DNA from 2 places in the Paenibacillus sp. FSL R5-0744 genome. Region 1 is predicted to be linked to the other one. Evidence: a T-box and tRNA genes for the amino acid it is inferred to sense, from the RefSeq annotation. Region 1 holds a T-box; the other holds one or more tRNA genes.
The links. A T-box is a leader RNA that pairs with one kind of tRNA and senses whether it is charged. The one in region 1 lies ahead of MKY19_RS24200 (valine--tRNA ligase), so its partner is inferred to be a tRNA-Val.
Positions count from the first base shown of each region.

Region 2: it encodes a tRNA-Val, which carries the amino acid that the T-box ahead of MKY19_RS24200 (valine--tRNA ligase) is inferred to sense. The anticodon was not compared.

Region 1 covers NZ_CP150228.1:5,459,228-5,464,782, reverse strand. Annotated here, with positions in the region: gene MKY19_RS24210 (RluA family pseudouridine synthase) at 1-341, shown strand, start outside; gene MKY19_RS24205 (LysM peptidoglycan-binding domain-containing protein) at 703-2,073, shown strand; T-box leader at 2,415-2,698, shown strand; gene MKY19_RS24200 (valine--tRNA ligase) at 2,854-5,490, shown strand; gene MKY19_RS24195 (folylpolyglutamate synthase/dihydrofolate synthase family protein) at 5,496-5,555, shown strand, end outside.
Region 2 covers NZ_CP150228.1:2,669,543-2,675,097, reverse strand. Annotated here, with positions in the region: gene MKY19_RS11560 (GNAT family N-acetyltransferase) at 1-333, opposite strand, end outside; gene MKY19_RS11555 (hypothetical protein) at 441-653, opposite strand; gene MKY19_RS11550 (site-2 protease family protein) at 758-1,834, opposite strand; gene MKY19_RS11545 (hypothetical protein) at 2,159-2,461, shown strand; tRNA gene MKY19_RS11540 (tRNA-Val) at 2,593-2,664, shown strand; gene MKY19_RS11535 (hypothetical protein) at 2,976-3,278, opposite strand; gene MKY19_RS11530 (SNF2-related protein) at 3,381-5,555, opposite strand, start outside.

The sequences.
Region 1 (5,555 bases):
GTCATCATGCGGCGCGGAGAAGAGTCTCACCCGGCGGACAGTCCGCCGTGACTCGAATCATCGGACGCGAAGCACTGCATGGCGGGAGCCTGGTGCATGTGCAGCTGGAGACCGGACGGACGCATCAGATTCGCGTCCATCTCAGCCATATGGGTCATCCCTTGTATGGGGATGCGCTATATGGCGGCCCGGTCTGGGCTTCCAGCGCTGCCGACCGACATGCGCTCCATGGCGAGATGCTGTCTTTCCGCCACCCTTGGAGCGGTGAACAACTGGAAGTAAGCGATCCGTGGCCGGAGGATATGCTTCAGCTGCGGGAGCTGCTGTCTGAAGCGCCTTGACGGCTACGTTATAAACCTGAGAATCGTGGTATCAGCAAATGCTGGTATTACGGTTCTTTTTTTATCTATTTTTTCGTAGGGTATATAATTTTCTGTTTTTTCAGAAAGAAGCATCTATCTATGTCCTAATAGCAAAAGCAGCATATAATACTTTGTTCATGCGGAGTAGTTCATCTATTGGCCGGCAGATAGGTTCGAATAGTCCCTGAATTTATGAAATTAATAGCATCCTGTCCGGTTAGTGCTACCAAAGTTGTCATGCCTTTCTGTTTGAAGCATATACATGTGGGGAGTAACATTTTGGGCTTATGCTCTGGGCCTGTCTCAGGGTTAGATTATGCCAAGAAGGAGGACATATCCCGTGTTTGATCAGTCCCACGGCTTGCGGTTTGATATTTATGAACGCATTCACCTATCGGAAGAGCTTCCGGGAATAGCTGAGCTGGAGGAGGTTGAACTACTTCCGGAAATCCAGGTGATTCAGCGGGAGGATCGTGCCGAGTTATATGGTCAGCTGTTGCTTACCGGACTCTACCGGAGTGAAGATGACCGAACACAACGTCTGGAGCATGCCATTCCCGTTGAAATCACAGTGCCGCTTACACGCGTCAGCTCGATTGAAGATATCGGGGTGGAGATCGAGAATTTTGATATTGATCTGCTCACGATGCGCACAGTGAATATAACAGGCGTATTATCACTGCGGGGAATCGGTGGTGCGGAGCCTCAACCGCAACCGGCCTGGCAGCAGGAAGAGTACACAGTTGCCTATTCCCCTCTCAGTGATGACAGGGTAATCGAAGCATCTGTAGAGAACCAAGAACACGAAACTGATGCACTTTATGAAAATTCACAGTGGACCTTTGGTGAGGATGCATCGGAGGTTGCCGTGGAAGAACATGAGCATGCTGAAGCGAATGCAGGTGCATCAGAGCCCTCATTGGTCTCGAGTGGAGCTGGTCATTCGTCCCCTATAGTGAATTTCTCATCCGCTCATGAGAAGGACAAGGGCGCGAAAGCTCGGACGCATAGTCTGGATTCGCAAACAGAGGATTCCAAAGCAGGAATAGCGGATTACTGGTTTAAAGCTGAGTCACAGAATGACGCTGAGGCCACCCAGCTGGATCAAGTTAGCCAGGCGAGTCAAGCGGATCAAGAGCAAGAAGCTGAATACACTTTTGCTTCAAGAGAAACCGCTGTTCCAGCAGCTAATGCTGATGCAGACCAAGATATCGCAGTATTTGCTTCAGAAAACGTGGCAAACCATGAGCTTCACGCACAAGAAGAGAATGCGCAGCCGATCAGTGATAATACGAACGAAGGCTTAGTTTCTCAGGAGACTGTGCCACATACCGAGGAGAAACAAGATCTTAAGATTGCGCTAGGAAGCAAGAAAGAAGCAGAGGCTCCAGCCAAAGAACATCTCACCTTCTCTTCATTACTCAGCTCTAGTCGTTCTCGTAAAGAACAAGAGGCTCTCCTATCTGAAGGAAATGCATCGGCTGCAGCGATCATTCCAGAGGCCGGAAATAATACGGAGTGGAAGAGCAGATTCATTGCTGGAGCAGATGGCGCTAACCTATTCCGTAAGGTTCGCCTTTGCATCGTGCAGCGTGAAGAAACGCTGGATACAATCGCAGAGAAGTATCAGCTAAGTGCGCGGGAGCTGGGAATGTATAATCGATTGTCTGGGCAGAGTGTAGAAGAAGGGCAAGTGTTGTACATTCCGTAATTGAATTACAATGCGTACTCATATGAATAGGTGAATCCCGATCTGATAGTAGATCGGGATTTTTGTCAAATATAAGAATATATAAGTTTCACGTTATACATTATCCTTATAATTCTCGAATAAACGCTTACCGTCCGTAAAAGGATGTCGAAGGCGTTTATTCTTGTGTGACCGGAGAACGTTAGAATCTGGGGTATCTAACCAACGCAGAGTGATGAATCGAATGAAAATTCGACATATGCACGCTTTAAGTCGAAATTCCGCTTAAAGTCCCGCTGTAGAAGCCTATTCAGGTTGACTAGGGATGACTCAAAATGTATTATGGAGTAAGCAATATCTAAGTAAAGACTGGGAACGGGAAGAGTAGGCGGTCAGCCCTTCAGAGAGCGGAATGCAAGTGCTGTGACATTCCGTAGGATACAGCCACCGAAGTCGCCCCGGAGTCGCCCTTCTGAGCTTGTCTTCATGGATATGAAAGATAAGTTAGGATGTGGCCGGTAGCAGCCGTTATCTGTACGAGTGTCGCGCTAAGCTTCTGAACCGTAAGGTGAAAGAAGTGCAGGTTTATTTTTCATTGGCGCGAAACAAAGGTGGTACCGCGAAAGAATGGCCTTTCGTCCTTTGAGACGAGGGGTCTTTTTGTTTTTTAGAAACCAACTACAAGTAACCAAGTGGAGGTATCAGAGAATGGCTGACCAAAACAATCTAACAGCGGCAGAGTTGCCGAACTTGCAAGATACAGCGGCAGATGCTGCCGCTGCAAATGATTCTAAGAATGAAATGCCAACCACGTATGATCCAAAATCGGCAGAAACCAAGTGGTATTCCTACTGGACAGAGGGTGGATATTTCCGTGCAGGCGGGCGTCCAGATGCAAAAGCATACAGCATTGTAATCCCGCCGCCAAACGTAACGGGAATGCTGCACATTGGTCATGCGCTTGATTTTACGCTTCAGGATATCCTGATTCGTACAAAACGGATGCAGGGCTTCGACACGTTGTGGCTACCAGGTACGGACCATGCCGGTATCGCAACGCAGACAAAGGTAGAGCAAAAGCTGCGTGAGCAGGGAATTTCTAGACATGATCTCGGACGCGAGAATTTCCTGGAGCAGGTGTGGGAGTGGAAAGATAAATATGCGAACACCATTCATGAGCAGTGGGCTAAGATGGGGCTTTCCCTTGACTATTCCCGCGAACGTTTTACCCTGGATGAAGGGTTGTCGAAAGCTGTACGCGAGGTATTCGTTAAGCTCTATAATAAAGGCTTGATCTACCGCGGCAAACGCATTATCAACTGGGACCCTGCGGCTCGTACAGCATTGTCGGATATCGAGGTTGAATATAAAGAAGTTAATGGTCACTTGTATCATCTGCGTTACCCGCTCAAAGACGGTAGCGGATTTATTACCGTAGCGACCACACGTCCGGAGACCATGCTGGGTGATACAGCGGTTGCTGTTCATCCGGAAGACGATCGTTATAAAGATCTGATCGGCAAAACGTTGATCCTGCCGATTATCGGCCGTGAGATTCCGATTATCGCTGATGATTATGTAGACAAAGAGTTTGGTAGTGGTGCAGTTAAGATTACACCAGCTCATGACCCGAATGACTTCGAGATGGGTCAACGTCACAACTTACCGCAGATTAACGTAATGGATGAGAGCGGTACGATGAATGAAGAAGCAGGACCTTACCAAGGTCAAGACCGGAGTGTATGTCGTAAGGCTATCACTGCTGACCTGAAGGAGCAAGGTGTGCTGATCAATATCGAAGATCATGTGCATCAAGTAGGACACAGTGAACGCTCTGGAGCGGTTGTTGAGCCGTACTTGTCCACACAATGGTTTGTAAAGATGCAGCCACTCGCTGAAGCTGCCATCAATGCACAGAAGGATGGGAACGGGGTTAACTTTGTACCGGACCGTTTCGAGAGAACTTACCTGAACTGGATCGAGAACGTACGTGATTGGTGTATTTCCCGTCAGCTGTGGTGGGGACATCGTATTCCAGCATGGTATTCCGAGTCTACTGGTGAATTGGTTGTGGCAAATGACGAGGAAGAAGCGCGCCGGATCAGTGGTCTAACCGACTTGAAACAGGACGAAGATGTACTGGATACCTGGTTTAGCTCTAATCTGTGGCCTTTTGCCACACTAGGATGGCCAGATGAGAACAGTGCAGATTTCAAACGCTACTATCCGAACGATGTGCTTGTAACAGGCTACGATATTATTTATTTCTGGGTAGCGCGGATGATCTTCTCAGCTCTTGAATTTACCGGAGAAAAACCTTTCTCAGATGTATTGATGCATGGTTTGGTACGGGATTCCGAAGGTCAAAAAATGTCCAAATCACTCGGGAATGGCGTAGACCCCCTTGAAGTAATCGAGAAGTATGGCGCAGATGCAATGCGTTACATGATTTCTACCGGAAGTACAGCTGGACAAGATCTACGCTTCCGTTGGGAAAAGGTTGAGCAGGCGCGTAATTTCGCCAATAAGATTTGGAATGCATCACGCTTCGCGTTGATGAATTTGGAAGGCGTAAGCTTTGAAAATATTGACATTTCGGGTGAGCTAAGTACTGCTGATCGCTGGATTTTGCACCGTCTGAACGAAACTTCTCGTGAGATTACGCGTCTAATTGACTCGTACGAGTTCGGTGAGACCGGTCGCCAGCTGTACAACTTCATTTGGGACGATCTATGTGACTGGTATATTGAGTTCGCGAAGCTGTCACTTTACGGATCAGACGCCGCGGCCAAAGCGAAGACACAGTCTGTACTTGCCTATGTACTAGACCGCACAATGCGCTTGATTCATCCGTTTATGCCGTTTATTTCGGAAGAAATCTGGCAGCACCTTCCGCATGAAGGGGAGACGATTACGCTGGCTGCATGGCCGGAGTATGATGCTGCTCTGGAGAATCCGCAAGCCGTAGCGGAAATGAACCTGCTGATGGATGTAATCCGGGCCGTTCGTAATATCCGGGCTGAAGTGAATGTACCGATGAGCAAAAAGGTTGAATTGATCATCAAAGCGGGTAATGAAGAGACGCTGAGTATTATCACCCGTAACGACAACTACATTGGACGCTTCTGTAATACGTCTTCCTTCGAAGCTGGCCTGAATCCAGAAACGCCGGATAAGGTAATGTCCGCTGTAGTAACAGGAGCAGAACTGCTTCTGCCATTGTCGGGACTCATTGATATTGAACAAGAAATCGCTCGTCTGGAAAAAGAAGTGCAGACGCTGAACAGCGAAGTAGAACGCGTAGAGAAAAAGCTGAGCAATCAAGGCTTCGTGGCCAAAGCTCCTGCTAAAGTTATCGAAGAGGAACGGGCGAAGCAGGCAGATTATTCTGCTAAACGTGAGAAAGTACTTGCCCGCATCGCAGAGCTGAGAGGATAAGAGACATGGATGACCTAAATCGGGGCGGAAGTACCGCCCCTCTTGCGACATACACCGAAGCGGTT
Region 2 (5,555 bases), 2.8 Mb from region 1:
ATCAAGAATCGAAGCTTCCAGTCCAAGCTCCCGAGCAAGCTCTTCCATAGCTAGCAACAGAACACGTCCGTATCCTTTGACTCGATAATCTTTCAGTACGGCGATACGCTGCATTTTGGCTGTACCTGCTTTGTAATAAATCAATCTTCCTGTAGCCACAGGTACACCTTCATCTATAATTAGAATATGGTGCGCATTCGGACCGATAACATCGTATTCATCAATTTCTTCCTCAGCCGGTACCATTTGTTCCTCTACAAATACTTTAGTACGAATATCCAGCCCCATCTGAAGCTGTTCCTCTGTAGTTACCCGTAAGATTTCTGCCGCCATGTTAGTCCCAAACTCCTCTCTCTATGTATCCAACGATAGTTGTCTATTATATAAAAATTCGACTAGAAAGAAAAGCCTGAGCATGAGAAATCGTCTTCTACGCTGCTCTAATCTGCAGAATATACTTCTTCAGGAATCGAACGATTGTATGTGTCTTGCATCACTGGTGACAATGGAGGGTACTGACCTTTTGGCTTTCCATCTAGGTTAGTCATTTCTTTGATTTCCATGACTTTTGTTGGCTTCGCCTCGGAACATCCTCCCAAAACCATCAGTAACAGCAGACAAACGCCGACTTCCCATTTTAAAAATTTAGGCATGGTTTTACTCCTTTCACCGTTCAACTGCGGTTATTCTCATTACAGCTTTGACGGTTCATGAGTTTTATAAACCATTGGATCACTTGATTGCCCGATTCTAACCCTTATAGATTCACATTTCCAACGGCATGGACCATGTACATCATTCCTGCCAGAAAGCCAGCTAATACAAAATAAGCGGTACCGTATTTCCAGCGTGAGCTAGCCGGCACATCGTAATACTTATCGTTCTCGTAGACCGAATAGCTAATATCACAATTCATCTTAAGATGAAGCCCATTCTCTAAGGTCACAGGCTCTAGCTGCGAGATACGTACCTTTTCAATGATGCATTGCTGTGGAAGCGCAGCTCTACCAATGTAGTTCAGTTGATCCCATCTCACCCCTACATACTGCTGTCTTTCCAAATCACTGTAAGTAGTAAAAGGTAAATCTCTTCTATGCTCTGGTCCTGGAATCATGTAGCCTGCATCTCTAAGTGGCTCTACTGGAATTAAGAAACTCTTCGTTACAGAATAAAGGCGATTGTTAGTGCGTCTCTTCACATATTTGTTATACAGATCGTAAGCAAATAACGCCCAAATAATAAAGAACAAGATCGAACGCATATAGATGATGATGGCTAAACCACCCACGAGCCCCACAAGCCACAACCAACGCGTCACCGCGGTTGCAATACGGCCACCGTCAAGCGGGTGAATCGGCAGCAGATTGATCAAATTAAGTAAAAAACCTATATAAGCCAAGGAATAGAGAAGTGGACTATCCATGTAATAAGCCGCTCCAAAAACGGCTGTAGCCCCAATGGTTCCTAAGATCGGACCTCCAAAAGCAATATAAGCTTCCGTCTGGGCATCCAGCGGCTGTTTTTTCATTGTAATTAAAGCTCCCAAAAACGGTATAAACAGTGGAGCGCTGACTGGAAGCCCGATCCGTTTCGCTGCTATTACATGTCCTAATTCATGGACTAGCAAGAGCAGGACAAAGCCCACGGCAAACCCCCACGGGTAAATCAAAGCATAAGCCCATATTGAAATCATCATTGATATTAACGGCCCGGCAATTTTACCTATTTTCAGAAGAGACAAAATCGCCTTTCCTTTAAACAGGAGCATCGCCGCCCCGCCCCCCAACCATTTCCATGGCGTGGAAGAATTCTTTTTCTGCTCATTTTGCGGCAAGATCTCAAGCTCCTTTTTCTTTCAATTTTTATCTAACTGCTGTACATTACCCTCCATTTTATCATAAGCGCTTAAGGAGTATTTCCATAAAAAAGCACTCGGCTAAGTATACGACGCAACTTTTAGAATCGTTTCAACATCAAACAAACAGATAATGGATAATTTTCACTATTATTCAAGGAAAGACAGTAATTCCACTTCAATCCCCCCCACCTCACACAAAATAACCCGAATTTTATGGTTACCCTATAGGCTAACGCCGTGAACGTTATAGGCTACGAACCATAGACTGTTATCAGGGTTATTCAATTGAGGAGGTTATTTATGGATACAAATGCAAATTTACATCAACAGGTCAGTTGGAATTGTATGAACAAATACGTTGGTATTACAACGACTGACGGTCAGTCCTTTGATGGCTTTATTGCCCATGTAGATCAAAACTATGTTACTCTTGCGGTTCCTAGCAACGAAATGGTAGAACGTTTAAACGGAATGCCTACACACGAATCGGCGTATAGACAATTTGGATTCCGGCCTGGCTTTTTCCCAAGACGTCGCTTCTTTCCACGACGCATCCCTTTTTTCGGAATAAGCGATATATTTCTACTCCCGTTCTTTATCTGACGTGGCTCATGGGGATGGAGCGGCATCCCCTTTTCTTATTATTTTAAAGACTATGTAAACTATCATCCCTATAGATTGTAAAAAAAGAATTGCCATCCTACTCTATCGTATGGTATTATGAAATTCGTCGCAGGACGGTAGCTCAGCGGGAGAGCACTATCTTGACAGGGTAGGGGTCATGGGTTCGAACCCCATCCGTCCTATACAGAGTAAGCCTTATTCTATAAGGCTTTTTTGCTGTTTATGGACAGAAAATGAGCATGCCAAAGAAGCAGTTGACCCCTTGTGGTCACGGATTGGTCACGAGCGTCTGAATCTGTACAAATAAAATAATCGACCTCCCCTGATTTCCGGAAGATCGATTATTCATCATTGCTTGGAAAGTAATTACTTTTCACCGATTGTTGCATATCTTGATTAATCCTCATTTGAATGTTCTCTTTAAAAAAGAGTATGAAACAGGAGCATCTTCAGTTTTAATTTACGGCTTCCGCCAGACTATCTCCTACGAGCATTAACTTATCGAAGTTTTGAGCAGCGTCCCTTTGCATGTTTGGCAGCAGATGGCTGTATGTGTCCAGTGTGATGCGTATATTGGCGTGCGCCACTGCTTTTTTTCTGCATCGTAGGCCTTGCAAGGTGTTCCACAATGTGGGCAGGGAAATAGCGCTCCACGTTCAAAGTCAATAAATAAGTGCCATGTTTCTTCTTTCGGGTCATGCTCGATATTCACTAATTTCCAGGGTTCTTCAAGGTCTAACATAATCTTGAACACATCATTCATTAGATTATCTTGTTTGCTTAATGGGGTCCACATGCTCCATCCCGCCCTCGTAATTTTCTTACTAGACAGTATGGAAACTTCTCTATTAGACAGACATGTAACACTCACTTTAGCGAAGAAGCGTGCAAAATTCATCTATAATCTAAGATCAGAAAAAATAAGATCTAAATCTTCTTCCGTTGTATTACCTCGTTCAAGCATGTTGTTTTCAATCGCATCCAACATAATCTGCTCTTTTTCCTTAAGACGGAGATATATCTTTTCATCCAACGAATATGGATCTCCATCTTTGGTAAAGAATATCTCCTGTGTGAAAAAGTATTGGGTGTACTGATTGTTAGGCAGCCCCAAGCGATGGATACGATCTTTCGACTGCAGGAGATGAACAAGATTATAGCTATACTCAAAATATATTGCATCATGGCAAACAACGTGCAAAGATACAGACTCAGCCAAGGTGTGTGGGTTAGTGATTAGGACATCAATCTCACCTTTTCGAAATGCTGATAAAATCACCTGACGCTCTTCCATAGTGATCGCTCCATAGATGCATGCAGTTCGAACCCCTGCTTTTTCCAAGGCCCCCTTAATATTCATCATAGAATCAATAAATATACACCAAATTACTACCGGTTTATGCTCTCTATGAAGCTGTAAGGCGATTTCTATACAGGCATCAAACTTTTTGGTGGTTTCAATATTATTAATGAGAGAAACCACATCGTCGGAAAAATCCACATAATCAAATTGCTCTACCTCTCCAGAAATATCCAAAACATCTGAAAACTCCGATAAGTCAAGTGACTTTAATAGCATTTGTGGATTTGATTCCAATTGCAAAAGACGAATTATTAGAGCAAGTTTATTCTTTGCGTACTTTAGCAGCAGTATCTGAAACAATTCGTTTTCGAGGCGGCTGGCCTTTACTTGGATAAGAGAATCTGGATTTGCTGCCGGTACTTGCAATTCCTGTTTTGTTGTACGACAAAAGAAAGGCTGTATTTTCTGGTTAATAACGGAAATATCATCTATACTTGGGTCTTTCAATTGTGGAATAGTGAATCCAAAAAAATCAGCATATTCATTGTGATAAAGAATATCCAACAGGTTTCTAATATCGGTGTACGAGTTAGGTATAGGAGTTCCGGTAAGTGCAATTGTGTAGCAAGCATCCTTTGCGATTTCAAGTGCATCAGAAGCGCGGCGGCCATTAAGAGCTTTCACTTTATGCACTTCGTCAAACACGAGCAATGTTTCAGAGTCAATTAGTTTTTTGATTTCTGTCAAGTAAGTCCCTAAACTCTCATAGTTAAACAACAAAAGATTGTTATTTCCCGTATCATATAAAATGGCTTGCTGCTTTTCTTTGGTAGATCGATAACTTGGATCTTGTATGCTAAATAATTGAACCTTTTGCTTCGTACCGAAGCAGGCGTTGAATTCATCAACCCAAGAACCAAATGAATTTTTTGGCCCAACCATAACAATTCTTTTTACCAGGCCTTGTGTTTGCAGGTATGCGTATACCCCTAAAACAGACGCCGTTTTCCCTGATCCAGGGACAGAGAAGTTGCTGGATTTTTTCATGGTACACATGAAAAACGAATCCCACATTTGCTTGTCTCGAAGTTTCCGATAAAAAGCGCAATCGACAACCGCTTTGTATTCAGCAAACTCTGCTCGTACAATAGGATCTTGATGTTTTATGGAAAGTCCAACATTAGCTCGCTTTTCAATATATATTTCTCGGTTTGCGATATAATCATGGAGCCGTCGCGTGGTAAAGAAGCTATAGGTTCGCTTTTGGGCATCTTGCTCCAGAATACGAATGATTTTCTTGTAAGTTGGATAAGTTAAACTGCTTTTAAAACGAATAATATGTTCATTGCTCCGCTCTAAATCAACATATCGCTTGAGCCACCGTTTATAAACTGCATTATTTAAAAGAAGAGAGGGTTCAATTTTAATGTCAAGCTTTAACCCATCGTCGTAATCCAATAAGAGACAACTTGGCTCAAGCTGTGCAGTGTCGACAATGACCTTCCCTTTGCTATGAGAAACAATTTCTTTATGAAGGGTTTGGCTCATATCAAAAACGAGGACATTTTCAACCTTGTTATTCCAAAGTTTTTCAAATACTTCTTTGCTTTTGTTGATTTTTGAGTAATCGAAAGCTGATGCCTGCCAACTGCAGGTAATGTCAAATGCTTCGTAATTATTATTATAAGCCGCCGCAGTTTCATTATTTGATCCTCGAAAGCAAATCACATCGCCTACTTCATCTTCCATGATGCCAAACTTGTCGTGAAA